2 regions of the Metapseudomonas furukawaii genome follow, and region 2 is predicted to be linked to the other one. Evidence: predicted binding sites of a transcription regulator. Region 2 holds the regulator's gene; the other holds the start of a gene.

Region 1 (9,518 bases), 1.3 Mb from region 2:
CTCGCCCTGGGGGCTGAGCAGGCGCAACAGCACTTCGTAGTGTTCGAAACTGTCGCCCCGGAGGCTGATGATGGGCTGGAACAGCAGGCGGAAGCTGTTGTTCTCCAGGGCTTGCTGGACCATGGCCACCAGGTTTCCGCGATTGGCGGCGGCCGCCAGTTCCTCGGCGGGGTCGTAGAGGCGCAGGCCATCTTCGTCACCGAGTTCGTCGGCGCAGCGGTGGGCGCGGTCCACCACGTCCTGGGCCCTGGCGGTGGTTTCGCTGAGTCCGGCGACGCCAATGCACAGGCTGACCTGCACGGTGCGGCCGCTGACGTCGAACAGGTGCTGGTCGACCTTTTTCAACAGCCCCTGCAGAAGGTCTCGCGCCTGCTCGGGGGACTGGCCCTGCAGCAGCACGCCGAAGACATCGTCGCCATAGCGGGCCAACTGGGCGTCGCCGACGAAGTGGGCGCGCAGCAGGTTGGCCAGGTCGGTCAACAGCAGGTCGACGCCGGCGATGCCGATCTCCGCCAGCAGGCTGGGGTAGCGGGCGACGCGGATGTAGGCAAGGGTGGCGGACTGTCCGGCCTTGACCGCGCGCTCGGCCGCGGCGTCCAGCATCTCGTTGAAATGGGAGCGGTTGAACAGGCCGGTGACCAGGTCCTGGCTGCTGATCTCCCGCAGTTTCTCTTCCAGTTCGGCGCTGTCGCTCTCGGCGCGGATCACCACCTGGATGCAGGGCTCGCCGTCGTAGCTAGCGGGGGAAAAGCTCATCCGTGCCTGGAAGTGCTGGCCGTCCACCTTGCTGCCGCTGCAGGTCAGTTCGCCGCTTCCTTCGCCCTCGCGGTAATTCTTCAGGAAGTCCTTGAAGCCGGCCTGGTCGGCGCCGGCGATCAGGTCGATCATCGGCATGCCTTCGAGCTCGTCCCCGTCGTCGTACCCGAACAGCTCCACGTAAGCCCGGTTGGCGTAGATATGCATGCCATCGTGGACGTAGGCGATGGCATCCACGGAACTGTCCAGTAGCAGTTGGCAGCGCTTTTCCGCCTCCCGCAGGCTGACTTCGGCGGCGCGTCGGGCGCGGCGTTGCTCCAGGTTGGCCAGTTCGCGGTTGGCCACCAGCACCAGGCGCTCGTCCTCGCCCTGGGGCAGGGCATCCTGGGCGCCCAGGGCCAGGGCCTCGGTGATCAGGTCGGAGTCGTTGCCCTGCACTAGCTGGATGAAGGGGATGTCCTTGGACTGGCGGCGGATGCTGTTGAGGGCTTCGCCCGGCGACAGGAGTTCGCTGTCGGGCGCGGCGATCAGCAGGTCCCAGCTCTGCTGCAGGGCTTCATTGAGGTCGTCGGCGGAGGTGATGCGATGAACCCGGGTGGCGCGACCGGAATTGCGGAAAAGGCTGACCAGTCGCTCGGCTTCGTTCTGCGAGTCTTCCAGGATCAGCAGACGGATCGTTTTCTTTTCGATGGCCATGGCCTTTGCTTAGCGCAGAACGAGCGCGTATAGGCGACGAACGGTGGGTTTTCCGGAATCTACAGTGACTTCCAGAGTGAGTCAAAATCTTCCTCTCCGCCCTGCGGCGTGGTGCCTGTTCCGCCTCCGGGTTTTCCCTGGGGCGGTGTCGGCTGCTCGAAGGTGCGGTATTCGAACTGGCTGAAACTGCCGGTGCTGGTGACGCGCCGGGTGAGGACGGCGCGGTGTTCATCGCCGTGGAGGTTGAGCTGGACCTTGTTGCCTTCCTGGAAGGGCAGGCGCGGGGTGATCAAGGTGGCCGGCCGCGAGATGGCGTTGATCGCCGGCAGCAGCAGGGCCCGCAGGTAGTGGCTGCCCTGTTCGCCCTTGCGGACCAGTTGCACGCCGCAGGACTGGGCCTGGGGGGCCACCAGCTCGATGCCCATCTGGGTGCCGCCACCGCGGACCTGTCGGATCCAGCGCACGATGGCGATGCTCCAGCTTTGCCCCGGCGCGTCCTGGATGCCCAGCAGCTCGCCGGCCTGCAGCTGGCTGGGAACTTCCCTCGGCCAGCTCAGGCAATAGCCTCCGGGGCTGTGGTTGACCACGGCCACGCTGAAGGTGGGGTAGCTTTCCGGACTCACGCTCGCCTGCGTCGGGCGGGTGTTGCTCTCGCCCACCGGGCGGGTGTACTCGATCTCCTCCATCAGGGTCCCGGGCTGCCAGCCCGTAGTGGGCTGGGCGTCGAAGGCGTTGGCCCAGACGTCCTTGTTCACGGGTCTGTTGAGCGGATCGAAGATCGCCTGGCCGATCTCCTGGTGCAGCTTGAGCACCTCGCTGAAGGAGCGGCTGCCTGCCAGGAAGAAGTGCAGGGCGCTCATGCCGATGCACAGTGTGAGCTCGCCCTGGCCCGGATTGCGCTGGAAGGTGCGCTCGGAGATATCGCCCCAGGCCGAACTCAGGTGTTGCAGCAGGTCGAGGCTGAGGCCTTCGGGAACCAGCAGGGGGGAGTGGCCGCGCTGCTCGGGGGGCAGCTCCAGATGGTCCTTGATCGCGCTCACCAGGGGCAGCGGATCCAGGCCCAGCAGGCTGCGGGGTTCCACTTCCAGGAAGAGCGACTTGTAGCGGGGCGGTCCGTCCAGTTGCGGTGCGACGGCGAAGAGGCTGGAGGGCAGTTCGGCGGACTGCAGCCGCGCCCGGCTGCTCCAGGTCTCCAGCACTTCCGCCAGCTTGGCGATGCCGGCCTGGCGCATCTGGTTGCAGCGCGCGCAACCCAGCAGCAGGGCCACCAGGTAGGTCTGTTCGGCGCTCAGGCCGTCGGTGTGGCGGGCCAGTGGATCGCGTACGACGACGCGATGCAACTGGCGTCCGAGGGCCAGTTGGTAGAGCTGGTGCAGTTCGAGCCAGAGCCCTTCCGGGACCGGGCAGTACAACTGGCTGGAGCGGATCAGCGGACCCTTCAGGCTGTGCAGGGCGCGCTGCAGGGCGACGGTGAGGAGCTGCGTGCGGTCCCGGTCGCGGCTGGGACGCGGGGCTTCCTGGACGATGATCAGCTTGTAGCCGATGGCGAGGTGGTTCTGCAGGGCCTGGCACAGGTTGGCGACCTTGCGCGGGCGCTCGTCCAGCACGATGGACTGGCCGAGGAAGTGCCGCTCCAGGTGCTGGCAGACGAAGTGCACCTCGGGGCGTATCAGCTCCAGCAACTGCAGTCGACTTTCGCTCGGAACGACCAGTTGGTTCAGCTCCACCAGCGCCTGATAGAGCTGGCGTGCGGTTTCGCCGAGGTTGGCCTTCGGCAGGTGGGATATCCAGCGTTTCAGCTCACGAGGGGTGGCGTCACAGAAGGACAGGCTCTGTTTGCTCGGCGTGGGTACGCGCAGCAGCAGGTGAGGGCTCTGGTGGTCCATCCGGATCGGACTCTCTGATTGCTCGTGGGGGCGTGGGTGGGATTTCAGCACTCTATCAGCATCCATGCACGCTGACAGCCAATCCCTGGCCTGGCTGTAGGGCGTTGCCGGGCAGCCGGCCGAGGCTGCCCGGCTCCGGGTATCAGGCGTTCTTTGGCAGGGCCAGCAACTGGCCCATGCGCACCGGGCTGCCTGGCCAGGCGCTGTCGGCCCAACGGATCTGGTCGGGCCCGAACAGCACGATGGCGGTGGAGCCCAGCTTGAAGCGTCCCAGTTCCTCGCCTTTCTCCAGCTGGATGGGCGCGCGGGCCGCCTCATCGTAGCCGAAGGTCTTCAGCTCGCGCTTGGGCGGTGTCACCAGCCCGGCCCAGGTGGTTTCGATGGAGGCGACGACCATGGCGCCCACCAGCACCACGGCCATGGGGCCGCGCTCGGTGTCGAAGATGCAGGCCACACGTTCGTTGCGCGCGAAGAGTTCGGGCACGTTCTCGGCGGTGCTCTGGTTCACCGAGAACAGACGACCGGGCACGTAGACCATCTCCCGCAGGGTGCCGCCCAGGGGGGCGTGTACGCGGTGATAGTCCCGGGGCGACAGGTACACGGTGGCGAACTCGCCGCCCATGAAGGGGGCGGCGCGCTCTGCATCGCCACCCAGCAGTTCCAGCACGCTGAAGCTGTGGCCCTTGGCCTGCAGGCAGCGGCCGTGCTCGATGGTGCCGAGCTGGCTGATGGCGCCGTCGGCGGGGCAGAGGATGGCGCCGGGGGTGTCGTCCAGGGGGCGGGCGCCCGGTTTCAGCGCGCGGGTGAAGAAGGCGTTGAAGTGCTCGTAGGCGGTCAGGTCTTCCACCAGGGCTTCACTCATATCGACCCGGTAGCGCTTGGCGAACCAGCCGGTGAAGGCATTCTTGAACCAGCGCACGCGGCATTCGGCGATGCAGCCGGCGAGTCGCGACAGCAGGTGATGCGGCAGCAGGTACTGGCTGAGGATGAAGAGGCGTTCTTTCATGGGTAGTCCTTGTAAGGCGGAGACTCAGGCCTCCACGGGGGTATCCGGGTGATTGCCCCACTCCGACCAGGAGCCGGCGTATCCCTTGACCCTTGGATAGCCGAGGGCCTTGGCCACCAGGTAGGTGAAGCCGGAGCGGTGGTGGGTCTGGCAGTGGGTGATGATTTCCTTGTCCGGGGTGATGCCGAGGGACTGGAGGATATCCGCCATGTCGGTGCGGATGCGCAGGGCGCGGGCCGGGTCCATGGCGGCGGTCCATTCGTAGTTCACCGCGCCGGGGATATGGCCGCCCTTGGCCGCCAGCACCTTGGTGCCGGCGTATTCGCCCGGGCCACGGGCATCCCAGATGGCCAGGTCGGCGGAACCGAGGCGACTCTGGATGTACTCGCGGGTGGCGGTCGGCTCGTCGTGGAGCCTGAGGGGCAGCGGACCGCCGACGGGGGCGGGCACGGCCTCGGAGGTTTCCCGGCCGTCCGCCAGCCAGGCATGCAGGCCGCCGTTCAGGTAGTGGTAGCGGCTGTGGCCGATGACATCAAGCAGCCAGATGAAGCGTCCGGCCCAGCCGCCGCCTTCATCGTCGTAGACCACATAGGTGGCGTCGGCGCGGTGGCCGAGCTCCCCGAACAGCGCTTCCAGGTCGGCCTGGGCGGGCAGCAGGCCCGGTGCCGGGGGCTGGCCCAGCTGGGTGCGCTTGGGGTCGACGAAGCGGGCGCCGGGTAGATGGCCGGCGGCGTAGCGGGCCGCACTGGTGAGGCCCACCAGGATCAGGTCGTCGGCACCCAGCAGGGGCGCCAGGTCGGCCGGCTCGATCACCAGGGGCAGGTTGGAGAACGCGGACATTGAAATCTCCGGCATGGGCAAAGGGGCGGATTGTAGCCGTTAGCGACCCCGCTTGGTGAAGCTGGACAGCGCCCGCTCGATGCACTGGGCGGTCTTGGCGAAGGCGCGCAGGCTGATGTCGGCGAAGGGGGCTCCTCCCTGGTCGGCCACCACCAGCATCGCTACCCGGCCATTGACGGCCAGGGAGCGCAGCAGGAGGTGATCGCCGGCGAACAGGCCCTTCAGCTGGCCGGGTAGCAGGGCGGAGAACTGTGCCGCGTTGTCCGGGCCCAGGCGCAACTGCCCGGCTTGCGACAGCAGGCGCCGCAGCACCTGGCTTTGGGCCGGGTCCAGTTGCAGGCCATTGGCTTCCCTGGGCAGGCCCGCCTGTTGCTGGACCACGAGTCGGCTGTGGGTGCGGTCGGCCAGGAGCACCAGGACCCGGCCCATGCCCCCGCTCTGCAGGGCATCCCGCGCGCAGGCGGAAAGCTGCACCACGTTGGCGAAGGGGCTGGGTTCGCGGATCAGCTCACCGCAGTGGCGGCGCCAGTCTTCCAGGGCGCCGGCCGTAGGCGTGGGGGCGGGGGGCGGCTCCCGGCGGAGGCGGTGCTCGGACCAGGGCCAGAGCAGGGCCTCGGCGGGATGCCAGAGTCCGGGGCGCGCATGTTGGCGAGCGCTCTGCGCGGCCTGTTGGTGGACCAGTTGCTGGACCTCTCCCAGTGGAAGTTTCATGAACAGCCCGGTGAGGCGCTGCCAGCGCAGGCTATGGTCATCGCTCCAGCCGGCATGGGCGGACACCGCCAGGCCGTTGGCCAGCAGCACGCTGTTTCCCGGATGGGTGAGCCAGCGGGACAGGGTCGGGTTGGCGTCCAGTGCCTGCTGCTGGTGCAGCGGGTGTTCATTGTCCCGGGCAATGTGCAGGGCCTGGACCAGCAGTCGGCGGTCGTCGCTCAGTTGGCGGTAGCCCTGGGCGATCCAGTCCGGCAGCTTCCAGTGTTCGGCCAGGCCCTGGCAGAGGCGCAGCAGCGGCACGCCCAGCAGTTCGCGCTCCACCTTGCCGGCCGGCTCGCCCTCCGCCATCACCCTGCGCTCCCAGGTGGCGAAGAGGTCCGGGTGGTTGGCCAGCAGCGGCCACAGGGGCGAGAGGAAGAGCAGGCTGCACCAGTGGATCTCCTGCCACAGCCGTGCCAGGCGTGCGGCGAACAGGCCGTTGGCCTGCTGGGCGGCATGCTGGCCGATCAGGAGCAGCTGGCGCAGGGCCTGGGGAATGTCCTCCTCCGGGACGGCGGGCAGGCGGTTCAGCAGCACTTCCGCGCGTTGCAGGCCCAGGCGGGTCAGGGCGACCTCCAGGCTGTCCGCCGGGCTGCTGAGCAGTCTGCCGGCGGCATTGGCCTCCCGCAGCAGGCTCAGCGCCAGGGCAGGGCTCTCCTGGGTCAGGTCGGCGATGTCGCGCAGCGAGCGACGACTGTCTCCCAGGGCACGGCGCACCCGCTCATGGGCGGGCGCGGGAACGGGCAGGCGTACCCCGTCGAGGTGCTTGATCCAGCCTTCCAGGCTGCGTGGCAAGGGTTTTGCGCTAGACATATGAAGGGGCCGCCATTCTGGCTTTTCGCCTTAACAGGCTATAGTCTGGCGCGAAAATTCCGATAACTGGAAGGGGCTTCCTCATACAACCCTTTCCGTCCACTCTGCAAACTTCCTCCCTATGGCAAAAATCATCGGCATCATCGTCGTCTTCGCCAGCGTGCTTGGTGGATACGTCCTGTCCCACGGCAAGATCGCGGCACTGATCCAGCCCTTCGAAGTGATGATCATCGGTGGCGCCGCGCTCGGGGCATTCCTCCAGGCGAACCCGGGCAGCACGACGATGATCGTGTTCAAGAAGTCGCTGAAGATGTTCGGCACCCGCTTTACCCATGGCTTCTACCTGGAAGTCCTGCGCCTGCTCTACGAGATCCTCAACAAGAGTCGGCGTGAGGGGATGATGGCCATCGAGGCGGACATCGAGGATGCCGCCGCCAGCCCGATCTTCAGCAAGTACCCGGGCATCCTCAAGGACGAGCGCATGACCGCGTACATCTGCGATTACCTGCGGATCATGTCGTCCGGCAACATGGCGCCCCATGAGCTTGAAGGGCTGTTCGACATGGAACTGGCGAGCCTGAAGGAAGAGCTCGAGCACCCCGCCCATGCCGTGAACCGCATCGCCGATGGCCTGCCGGGCTTCGGTATCGTCGCCGCGGTACTGGGCATCGTGGTGACCATGGCCATGCTGGGCGAGGCCGAGCAGGCCGCCCTGGGCCAGCACGTGGGGGCGGCGCTGGTGGGGACCTTCCTCGGTATCCTCGCGGCCTACGGTTTCTTCGGCCCCCTGGCGGTGTCCCTGGAGCACGACGCCAAGGAGGAGCTCAATGTGTTCGAGGCCATCAAGGCCTGCCTGGTCGCGTCCGCCTCCGGCATGCCGCCGTCGCTGGCGGTGGAGTTCGGGCGCAAGACGCTGTTTCCGGCGCACCGCCCGAGCTTCAGCGAGCTGGAGCAGGCCGTTCGCGGCAGCTGAAGGCTGAACCATGGAGAACAACCAGCCGATCATCGTCAAGCGCGTCAAGCGCTACGCCGCTGGCCATCATGGCGGCGCCTGGAAGATCGCCTTTGCCGACTTCGCCACGGCGATGATGGCGTTCTTCCTGGTGCTCTGGCTGATGTCCTCGGCCACGCCGGAACAGAAGAAGGCCATTTCCGGCTACTTCAAGGACCCCATCGGGTTCAGCGAAAGTGCCAGCCCCTACGTCATCGACCTGGGGGGCACGCCCACGCCCGCGCCCGACCGCACGCTCAACCCGGAACTGAAGGACGCCCCGGACGCCCAGGATTCGGCCATCGACAGCGCGCCGCTGGATGCCAGCCAGGTGGAGACCCTCGCCGAGAAGATCGAGAAGGAGCGGCTGGAGTTGTTGCTGCAGGAACTGCAGAACAAGGTCGAGGAGAATCCCGAGCTGCGCAAGTTCAAGGACCAGATCCTCTTCGAGATCACCCAGGACGGCCTGCGCATCCAGATCATGGACGCGGCCAACCGCCCCATGTTCGACCTGGGCAGCGCACGCCTGCAGCCCTACTTCGAGGACATCCTGCTGATCCTCGCCGAAACCATCAGGTCGGTGCCGAACAAGATCAGTATCAGCGGCCACACCGACGCCAAGCCCTTCGCCGGAGATGGCGAGTTCGGCAACTGGGAGCTCTCGGCCAGTCGCGCCAACGCGGCGCGGCGCACCCTGGTGGCTGGCGGCTACCCGGACGAGCAGGTGGCGCGGGTGGTGGGATACGCCTCCTCGGCGCTGTTCGATCGCCAGGATCCCTTCAACCCGGTCAACCGTCGCATCGACATCACGGTCCTGACCAAGAAGGCCCAGCGCGCCATCGAGGGCGAGTCCGAACCGCCTGCGGACTCGCCGCCGGCTCCCGAGACGCCGGCCAGCGAAGGCGCTACCCAGGCGCCCGCGGAGTCGACGGGCGAGCCCCCGCAGCCCGGGGAGTTGCGGGAAAGGCTGAACATCTTCGAGGAAGGCGTCCTGAAGATGGACCAGCCGACGGGGCAGTGATCCCTGAAATGAGAAGGCCACGGATTCCGTGGCCTTTTCATTTCGTTCGGCGGATCAGTACTCGTCCCCGGGCAGGCTGGCGAGGATGTGCCGGTAGCTGGCCATGCGCTGGGGATGCACGCGGCCGTCATCCAGCGCCTTGAGCAGGGCGCAGCCGGGCTCGCGGTCATGCTTGCAATCACGGAAGCGGCAGGTGCCGAGCAGGTCGTGGAACTCGATGAAGCCGGCTTCCACGTCTTCGCGGCTGACATGGCCCAGGCCGAACTCGCGGATGCCGGGGGAGTCGATCAGCTCGCCGCCACCGGGGAAGTGGAACAGGCGCGCGGTAGTGGTGGTGTGCGTACCCTTGCCGGTGAGCTCGGAGAGGGCGCCGACCCGCGTGTCCACGCCCGGCAGGAGGCTGTTCACCAGGGACGACTTGCCTACCCCGGACTGGCCGACGAACACGCTGATATGGCCGTCGAGCCGGGCCTTCAGCTCGTCCATGCCGCCTCCCTGGCGAGCGGACACTTCCAGCAACGGGTAATCCAGCTGGCGGTACATGCCCAGCAGGTCGTCGAGCATGGCGCTGTTCTCGTCGTCCACCAGGTCGGCCTTGTTCAGCAGCAGCAGCGGGCGGATGCCGGCGTGCTCGGCGGCCACCAGGTAGCGGTCGATGAGGTTGGCGTGGGGGTGGGGCAGGGGAGCGAAGACGATGACGATCTGGTCGACGTTGGCCGCCACCGGCTTGAGGATGCCGCGCATGTCCGGCCGGCACAG
Region 2 (9,518 bases):
TGACGGCCTGGTGGCGCAGATCCCCTCGCTGCTGCTGTCCACCGCCGCCGCCATCATGGTCACGCGGGTTTCCAGCTCCGAGGACATGGGCCAGCAGGTCAACCGCCAGATGTTCGCCTCGCCCAAGGCCCTGGCCGTCTCGGCCGCCATCCTGATCGCCATGGGGCTGGTGCCCGGCATGCCCCACGTGCCCTTCGTCGGCCTCGGCCTGCTGGCCGCCGGTGGCGCCTGGCTCATCTGGAAGAAGCAGAACAAGGTCAAGGAAGAGGCGGTGCAGGAGGAGAAGCGCCAGCAGGAACTGCTGCCCGCCCAGCGCGCCCAGGAAACCAAGGAGCTGGGCTGGGACGACGTCGTTCCCGTCGACCTGGTGGGCCTGGAAGTGGGCTACCGGCTGATCCCGCTGGTGGATCGCAACCAGGGCGGCCAGCTGCTGGCGCGGATCAAGGGCGTGCGCAAGAAGCTGTCCCAGGAGATGGGCTTCCTCATGCCCTCGGTGCATATCCGCGACAACCTCGACCTGCTGCCCAACGCCTATCGCCTGACCCTCATGGGCGTCAGCGTCGCCGAGGCGGAGGTCTACCCGGACCGCGAGCTGGCGATCAATCCCGGCCAGGTGTTCGGCACCCTCAACGGCGTCGCCGCCAAGGATCCGGCGTTCGGCCTGGAGGCCGTGTGGATCGACGCCAGCCAGCGCGACCAGGCGCAGTCCCTCGGCTACACCGTGGTGGACGCGAGTACCGTGGTGGCCACCCACCTCAACCAGGTGCTCTACAAGCACGCCCACGAGCTGCTGGGGCACGAAGAGGTCCAGCAGCTGATGCAGAACCTCGCCAAGAGCTCGCCGCGCCTGGCCGAAGAGCTGGTGCCGGGCGTGGTGTCCCTGTCCACCCTGCTCAAGGTGCTGCAGGCGCTGTTGCAGGAGCAGGTGCCGGTGCGTGACATCCGCACCATCGCCGAGGCCATCGCCAACGTCGCGCCGAAGAGTCAAGATCCCGCCGCGCTGGTGGCGGCGGTTCGCGTCGCGCTGTCCCGTGCAATCGTCCAAGGCATTGTGGGACTAGAGCCGGAGCTGCCCGTGATCACCCTGGAGCCCAGGTTGGAACAGATATTGCTCAATAGCCTGCAGAAGGCCGGACAGGGTTCGGAAGATGGCGTTCTCCTCGAACCCGGAATGGCCGAGAAGCTGCAGCGTTCACTGGTGGATGCGGCGCAGCGCCAGGAAATGCTCGGCAAGCAGGCCATCCTGCTGGTGGCCGGGCCGATCCGGGCGATGATGTCGCGCTTCGCACGGCTGGCCGTACCGACCATGCACGTGCTGGCCTACCAGGAAATACCGGACAACAAGCAGGTCACCATCGTGGCCACTGTGGGACAGAACTAATCGAGGTCTACGGCCATGCAGGTCAAACGCTTCTTCGCCGCCGATATGCGTCAAGCCATGAAGCTGGTGCGGGATGAACTGGGCGCGGACGCCGCCATCATCGGCAATCGTCGCGTCGCCGGTGGTGTCGAGCTGACCGCCGCCCTGGACTATCCCATGCCGGCGCCGGCGCCGAGCAAGCCCAACCCGGCCCTCGAGGCCGAGCTGCGCAAGACCCAGGCCCGCATCGCCCAGGCCCAGGCCGATCTGGCCGTGCGTGCCGAGGCCGATGCCGCCAAGGACCGTCAATTGTTCGCCGCGCGCCCGCTGACCGCCGTCGAGCCGGAACTGCCGGAAGAGGCCCTGTCGGCCGCCCTGGGCCGTCCGCGTGCGGTGGCGCGCCCGGTGGAGCCGGTGGCCGCGCCGAAATCCTCCGGCGTCGACCAGGCCGCCCTGGATGCCATGCGCTTCGAGCTGAGCGGGCTGCGCGAGCTGATCGAAGTCCAGTTGGGCTCCATCGCCTGGGGCCAGATGCAGAGCCGTCGTCCGCAGCAGGCCAGCCTCTGGCGTCGCCTGCAGCGCATGGGGCTGCCGGCCGAGCTGGGACGCGCCCTGCTGGACAAGGTGGCCAAGGTCGACGAGCCGCGCCAGGCCTGGCGCATGGTTCTGGCCCACCTCGCCCACGCCATCCGTACCCCCAAGGTCGAGCCCCTGGAAGAGGGCGGTGTGATCGCCCTGGTCGGCCCGGCCGGCATGGGCAAGACCACCACCCTGGCCAAGCTGGCGGCGCGCTATGTGCTCAAGTACGGCGCCCAGAGCGTCGCCCTGGTCAGCATGGACAGCTTCCGCATCGGTGCCCAGGAGCAGATCAAGACCCTCGGCCGGATTCTCAACGTGCCGGTGACCCTGGTGGATCCGGGCCAGTCCCTGACCCAGGCGCTGGCGCCGTTGGTGCGCAAGCGCGTGGTACTGATCGACACCGCCGGCCTGCCCACCAACGATCCGGCGCTGACGATGCAGCTGGAGGCACTGGCGAGCCGGGCGATAAATGCGAAGAATTACCTGGTGATGGCCGCCACCAGCCAGAGCCAGGTGCTCAAGGCGGCCTATCACAGCTACAAACGTTGCGGCCTGGCCGGTTGTGTCATCACCAAGGTGGATGAAGCGGCCAGCCTCGGTGAGGCATTGGGTCTGGCTATCGGCCAGCATCTCCCGGTAGCCTATCTGGCCGACGGGCCGCGAATCCCGGATGATCTGCAGGTTCCCCGCAGCCACCAGTTGGTGAGCCGTGCGGTCAGCCTCCAGGCACCGGAGGACCCGAGCGAGGAAGCCATGGCCGACCTGTTCGCCGGGCTCTACCAGAATCCGGCGCGTCGCGCCGGTTGACGAATTTTTCGAGCCGCCCTGGAGTGGGCGGTGCTAGGCAGCCAAGTGGCCCAAGGCAAGGTATTTCAAATGGGTAGTATGCATCCCGTACAGGTGATCGCGGTGACCGGCGGCAAGGGCGGCGTCGGCAAGACCAACGTGTCGGTGAACCTTTCCCTGGCGCTCGCCGATCTCGGTCGCCGCGTCATGTTGCTGGACGCCGACCTGGGTCTGGCCAACGTCGACGTGCTGCTCGGCCTCACCGCCAAGCGCACCCTGGCCGATGTGATCAATGGCGAATGCGACCTGCGCGACGTGCTGTTGCAGGGGCCGGGGGGCATCCGTATCGTCCCGGCCGCTTCCGGCACCCAGAGCATGGTGCAGCTCTCGCCCATGCAGCACGCCGGCCTGATCCAGGCGTTCAGCGATATCAGCGACAACCTCGATGTGCTGGTGATCGACACCGCCGCAGGGATTGGCGACTCGGTGGTCAGCTTCGTCCGCGCGGCGCAGGAAGTCATAGTGGTGGTCTGCGACGAGCCCACCTCCATCACCGACGCCTACGCGCTTATCAAGTTGCTCAACCGCGATTACGGCATGAGCCGCTTCCGGGTTCTGGCCAACATGGCCCACAGCCCCCAGGAAGGGCGCAACCTCTTCTCCAAGCTGACCAAGGTGACCGACCGCTTCCTGGATGTCGCCCTGCAGTACGTGGGCGCCGTCCCCTACGACGAGTCGGTGCGCAAGGCGGTACAGAAGCAGCGCGCGGTCTATGAGGCCTTCCCGCGCTCGAAGTGCTCGCTGGCCTTCAAGGCCATCGCGCAGAAGGTCGACAGCTGGCCGCTGCCGGCCAATCCGAGAGGCCACCTGGAGTTCTTCGTCGAGCGTCTGGTCAGACAGTCGCCCGCGGAAACGCCCGTATGACACCCGCTACTGGACTGCGTATGTACGGCAAGACACAGGCAAGGGATTCGCAACATCAGTTGATCGAGCGCTACGCCCCCCTGGTCAAGCGCATCGCCTATCACCTGCTCGCGCGCCTGCCGGCCAGCGTGCAGGTGGAAGACCTGATGCAGTCCGGGATGATCGGCTTGCTCGAAGCCTCCAAGAAATACGACGGCACCAAGGGTGCCAGCTTCGAAACCTACGCGGGCATCCGCATTCGCGGCGCCATGCTCGACGAGGTCCGCAAGGGCGACTGGGCACCGCGTTCGGTGCACCGCAACACCCGTATGGTGAGTGACGCGATCCGCGTTATCGAGGCGAGAACGGGGCGTGACGCTAAAGATCAGGAAGTTGCTGCCGAACTTGGATTGAGTCTCGAAGACTACTACGGCATCCTGAGCGACACCTTGGGCAGCCGCCTGTTCAGCTTCGACGACCTGTTGCAGGACGGCGAGCATGGCGGCGTGCGCGAGGACGCCGGTTTCACCCAATTCTCACCCTCCCATGATCTGGAAGAAGAACGCTTCCAGGCCGCGCTGGCCGATGCCATCGCGAACCTGCCGGAGCGTGAGCGCCTGGTGCTGGCGCTGTATTACGACGAAGAACTGAATTTGAAGGAAATCGGGGAAGTGCTGGGGGTCAGCGAGTCGCGGGTCAGCCAATTGCACAGCCAGTGCGCCGCACGCCTGCGTGCGCGTCTCGGCGAGTGGCGCGCGCGCTGAACGGCACACCGCTTCCAGATTTGAACGGCGCCCGGCAAGAGGGGCGTTTGAGGACTGTACGGAGGTCGACTTGGACAAGAACATGAAAATCCTCATCGTTGACGATTTCTCGACGATGAGACGCATCATCAAGAACCTCTTGCGCGATTTGGGTTTCACCAATACCGCCGAAGCGGACGACGGCACCACGGCGCTGCCGATGCTCCACAGCGGCAACTTCGACTTTCTCGTCACCGACTGGAACATGCCCGGCATGACCGGCATCGACCTGCTGCGCGCCGTGCGGGCGGATGAACGCCTGAAGCACCTGCCAGTCCTGATGGTGACCGCGGAAGCCAAGCGCGACCAGATCATCGAAGCGGCCCAGGCCGGCGTGAACGGCTATGTGGTCAAGCCCTTCACCGCCCAGGTCCTGAAGGAAAAAATCGAGAAGATCTTCGAGCGGGTCAACGGCTGATGCCGGCCGCGAGGGCACCATGGACCAGAAAGAACCCCTGCTGGGAGACTTCGAGTCGACCCTGAAAGACCGTGCGCGGGAATTGGTGGACAGCCTGGAGAAAGGCAATTTCACCGACGCCGTGCAACTTATCCAAGAACTCAACCAGGTCCGGGATCGCGGCCTGTACCTGGAGGTCGGCAAGCTCACCCGCGAGCTGCATAACGCCATCGTCAACTTCCAGATCGACCCGCGCCTGCCCCATGCCCAGGAAGTGTCGCAGATCGCCGACGCGACCGACCGGCTGGGCTACGTGGTGCACATGACCGAGAAGGCCGCCAACCGTACCATGGACCTGGTGGAGGAGAGTGCGCCATTGCTCAACGGACTCAGCGACGAAGCCCTGCAGCTGCGCGAGCAGTGGGGACGCTTCATGCGCCGGGAAATCGGCGCGGACGGATTCCGCGAGCTGGCCCGTCGCGTCGACCAGTTCCTGGCGCGCAGCCAGCGTGATACCGACGCACTCTCCGGCAAGCTCAACGACATCCTGCTGGCGCAGGATTACCAGGACCTCACCGGCCAGGTGATCAAGCGCGTGACCCAGCTGGTCACCGAGGTGGAGAGCAATCTGGTCAAGCTGGTGCTGATGGCGAGCCAGGTGGACCGTTTCGTGGGTATCGAGCACGACCACAATGCGTTGCGTGCCGAGGCCGACAAACAAAAAGACACCTCCAGGGGTGAAGGTCCGCAGATGAATGCCGATAAACGGGAAGACGTGGTGTCCGGTCAGGACGACGTCGACGATCTGCTATCCAGCCTTGGTTTCTAGGGAGCGCTCATATGAGCTTCGACGCCGATGAAGAAATCCTCCAGGACTTCCTGGTAGAGGCCGGCGAGATTTTGGAGCAACTGTCCGAGCAATTGGTCGAGCTGGAAAGCCGCCCGGACGATATGGACCTGCTCAATGCGATCTTCCGTGGCTTTCACACCGTCAAGGGCGGCGCTGGCTTCCTCCAGCTCAACGCCCTGGTGGAGTGCTGCCACATCGCCGAGAACGTTTTCGACATCCTCCGCAAGGGCGTACGCCGTGTGGACGCCGAGCTCATGGATGTGGTGCTGCAAGCCCTGGATACCGTGAACGAGATGTTCAGCGAGGTGCGCGAGCGCAGCGAGCCGACGCCCGCTACGCCGGAGTTGCTGGCGGCGCTGTCGCGCCTGGCGGAGCCCGCCGGCGCGGAGCCCGCGCCCCAGGCTGCCGAACCGGCAGCGGTCGTGGCCGCGGAGCCGGCTCCGGCACCGGTCGCGGTCGTGTCCGGCGAATCCTCGATGGATATCTCCGACAGCGAGTTCGAGCAGTTGCTGGACGCCCTCGGCGACAGCGACGCCATCGCCGCTGCGGTGGCGAAGGATGCGAGCGACGAGATCAGCGACGACGAGTTCGAGTCCCTGCTGGACCAGCTGCATGGCAAGGGCAAGTTCTCCGGTGCGGTCGAGTCCGAGGTCGCGGTGTCCGCCCACGCGTCCGCCCCGGCCTTGGCCATTCCGGTTGGCGCCGGCGCTGGCGACGACATCAGCGACGACGAGTTCGAAGCCCTGCTGGACCAGCTCCATGGCAAGGGCAAGTTCAATGGTGCTGCTGAGCCCGCCGCCCCGGTGAAGTCCGAGGCGCCCGCCGTGGTCCCGGCCGCCGCCGAGGGTGGTGGCAATATCACCGACGACGAGTTCGAGGCCCTGCTGGACCAGTTGCATGGCAAGGGCAAGTTCTCCGGCGCCACCGAGGACCCCGTGGCGACTGCGGCGCCGACTCCCGTGCCGGCCGCCAGCCGCCCGGCGCCCGTACCCGCTGCCAAGCCGGCTCCGAAGGCCGAACCGGTCGCGCGTCCGGCTGCGCCCGCCGCCGGCAACGGCGCGGCTGGTCCGGCCGTGGCCAGCGAAGCGGAAACCACGGTGCGTGTCGATACCGCGCGCCTGGACGAGATCATGAACATGGTGGGCGAGCTGGTGCTGGTGCGTAACCGCCTGGTTCGCCTGGGCGCCAACAGCGGCGACGAGTCCATGGCCAAGGCCGTGTCCAACCTGGACGTGGTCACCGCCGACCTGCAGACCGCCGTGATGAAGACCCGGATGCAGCCGATCAAGAAGGTCTTCGGCCGCTTCCCGCGCCTGGTCCGCGACCTGGCGCGCAACCTCAAGAAGGAAATCAACCTCGAGCTGGTGGGCGAGGAGACCGACCTGGACAAGAACCTGGTGGAGGCCCTGGCCGACCCGCTGGTCCACCTGGTGCGCAATGCGGTCGACCACGGCATCGAGTCCCCCGACGAGCGCGAGGCCGCCGGCAAGCCGCGTACCGGTCGGGTGGTCCTGTCCGCCGAGCAGGAGGGCGACCACATCCTGCTGATGATCACCGACGACGGCAAGGGCATGGACGCCGCCGTGCTCCGCGCCAAGGCGGTGGAGAAGGGCCTGCTGGACAAGGACGCCGCGGATCGCCTCACCGAGCTGGAGTGCTACAACCTGATCTTCGCCCCGGGCTTCTCCACCAAGACGGAGATTTCCGACGTCTCCGGCCGTGGCGTCGGCATGGACGTGGTGAAGACCAAGATCTCCCAGCTCAACGGCACCGTGAACGTGTTCTCGCAGAAGGGCGCAGGCTCGAAGATCGTCATCAAGGTCCCCCTGACCCTGGCGATCATGCCCACCCTGATGGTGATGCTGGGCAACCAGGCCTTCGCCTTCCCGCTGGTCAACGTCAACGAGATCTTCCACCTCGACCTGTCCCGCACCAATGTGGTGGACGGCCAGGAAGTGGTGATCGTGCGCGACAAGGCGCTGCCGCTGTTCTACCTCAAGCGTTGGCTGGTCCGCGATGCGGCGGTGGAAGAGCAGGGGGAAGGTCACGTGGTGATCCTTTCCGTGGGCACCCAGCGAATCGGCTTCGTCGTCGACCAGTTGGTGGGCCAGGAAGAGGTGGTGATCAAACCGCTGGGCAAGATGTTGCAGGGAACGCCGGGCATGTCCGGCGCCACCATCACCGGTGACGGCCGCATCGCGTTGATCCTCGACGTGCCGAGCATGCTCAAGCATTACGCGCGCCGTGGCTGATCTGGGGCGGCCGGCAACGGCCGCCCGCTAGGAGCTTTATTCTTATGGCAGTCAAGGTTCTGGTGGTGGATGACTCCGGTTTCTTCCGTCGCCGTGTCTCGGAAATCCTCGCTTCCGACCCCAATATCCAAGTGGTGGGCACCGCCACCAATGGCCGCGAGGCCATCGACCAAGCGCTGGCGCTCAAGCCGGACGTCATCACCATGGATTACGAGATGCCGATGATGGACGGCATCACCGCGGTGCGGCACATCATGCAGCGCTGCCCGACGCCGGTCCTGATGTTCTCGTCCCTCACCCACGAAGGCGCCCGCGTCACCCTCGACGCCCTGGACGCCGGCGCGGTGGATTTCCTGCCGAAGAACTTCGAGGACATTTCCCGTACTCCCGAGAAGGTCAAGCAGTTGCTCTGCGAGAAGGTCCACAGCATCGCCCGCAGCAACCGCCGTTACAGCAGCTTCGGCACCTCGTCATTGCCCACGCCGGCGACCGCCCCCAGCCCCGGACTGTCGGCACGCTCCAGCCCAGCGCCGGCGGCAGCGAACCCCGCAGCCCCCGTCGCCAGCTCGCCGGCTCCCAAGCGCAAGGGCTACCGGCTGGTGGCCATCGGTACTTCCACCGGCGGCCCGGTAGCCCTGCAGCGGGTGCTGACCCAGCTTCCGGCGAACTTTCCCGCGCCACTGGTATTGATCCAGCACATGCCGGCGGCTTTCACCAAGGCCTTCGCCGAGCGTCTGGACAAGCTCTGCCGGATTTCCGTCAAGGAAGCCGAGGACGGTGACGTGCTGCGTCCCGGCCTGGCGCTGCTGGCGCCGGGGGGCAAGCAGATGATGGTGGATACCCGTGGGGTCGTGCGCATCCTGCCCGGCGATGAGCGCCTGAACTACAAGCCCTGCGTCGACATCACCTTTGGTTCGGCCGCCAAGGCCTACAGCGACAAGGTCCTCGCGGTGGTGCTCACCGGCATGGGGGCCGATGGCCGCGAGGGCGCGCGCCTGCTGAAGCAGGGCGGCAGCCAGGTCTGGGCGCAGGACGAGGCGAGCTGCGTCATCTATGGCATGCCCATGGCCGTGGTGAAGGCCAACCTGGCCGACGCCGTCTACAGCCTGGACGACATCGGTCGCCACCTGGTCGAGGCCTGCATGTAATGGAGAGCGCCAGGTAATGGATGTACTCAGCCTTATCGGGGTCATCCTGGCATTCGTCGCCATCGTCGGCGGCAATTACCTCGAAGGCGGTCACGTCGGGGCCCTGCTGAACGGCCCTGCGGCACTCATCGTCCTGGGCGGTACCCTGGGTGCCGCCTTCCTGCAAACGCCCATCAGCATTTTCAAGCGCGCCCTGGCCATCGTCCGCTGGATACTGTTCCCGCCCTTCATCGACCTGGCCGGCGGCATCAACCGGGTGGTGAACTGGAGCCAGACGGCGCGCAAGGAAGGCCTGCTGGGCCTGGAGCCCATCGCCGACAGCGAAGCCGATCCCTTCGCCCGCAAGGGCTTGCAACTGCTGGTGGATGGCGTCGAGCCGGAGTCCATCCGCAGCATCCTCGAGGTGGACCTCTTCACCCAGGAGGGCCGCGACCTCCAGG

What was found. Region 2 encodes FliA, which starts transcription of late flagellar genes. Its sites were predicted from a motif close to CTAAAGTTTNNNNNNNNNNNGCCGNTAA; they were not measured.
Region 1: the regulator FliA is predicted to act here: its motif matches at 6,786-6,813, upstream of motA (flagellar motor stator protein MotA).

Annotation. Positions count from the first base shown of each region.
Region 1 covers NZ_AP014862.1:5,628,258-5,637,775, reverse strand. The annotation lists gene KF707C_RS26190 (EAL domain-containing response regulator) at 1-1,452, opposite strand, end outside; gene KF707C_RS26185 (hypothetical protein) at 1,512-3,338, opposite strand; gene asd (archaetidylserine decarboxylase) at 3,481-4,344, opposite strand; gene rhdA (thiosulfate sulfurtransferase) at 4,369-5,184, opposite strand; gene KF707C_RS26170 (HDOD domain-containing protein) at 5,224-6,747, opposite strand; gene motA (flagellar motor stator protein MotA) at 6,869-7,720, shown strand; gene motB (flagellar motor protein MotB) at 7,731-8,759, shown strand; gene rsgA (small ribosomal subunit biogenesis GTPase RsgA) at 8,814-9,518, opposite strand, start outside.
Region 2 covers NZ_AP014862.1:4,347,131-4,356,648, reverse strand. The annotation lists gene flhA (flagellar biosynthesis protein FlhA) at 1-1,381, shown strand, start outside; gene flhF (flagellar biosynthesis protein FlhF) at 1,397-2,746, shown strand; gene fleN (flagellar synthesis regulator FleN) at 2,816-3,649, shown strand; gene fliA (RNA polymerase sigma factor FliA) at 3,646-4,392, shown strand; gene KF707C_RS20110 (chemotaxis response regulator CheY) at 4,475-4,849, shown strand; gene KF707C_RS20105 (protein phosphatase CheZ) at 4,869-5,657, shown strand; gene KF707C_RS20100 (chemotaxis protein CheA) at 5,669-7,930, shown strand; gene KF707C_RS20095 (protein-glutamate methylesterase/protein-glutamine glutaminase) at 7,975-9,078, shown strand; gene KF707C_RS20090 (flagellar motor protein) at 9,095-9,518, shown strand, end outside.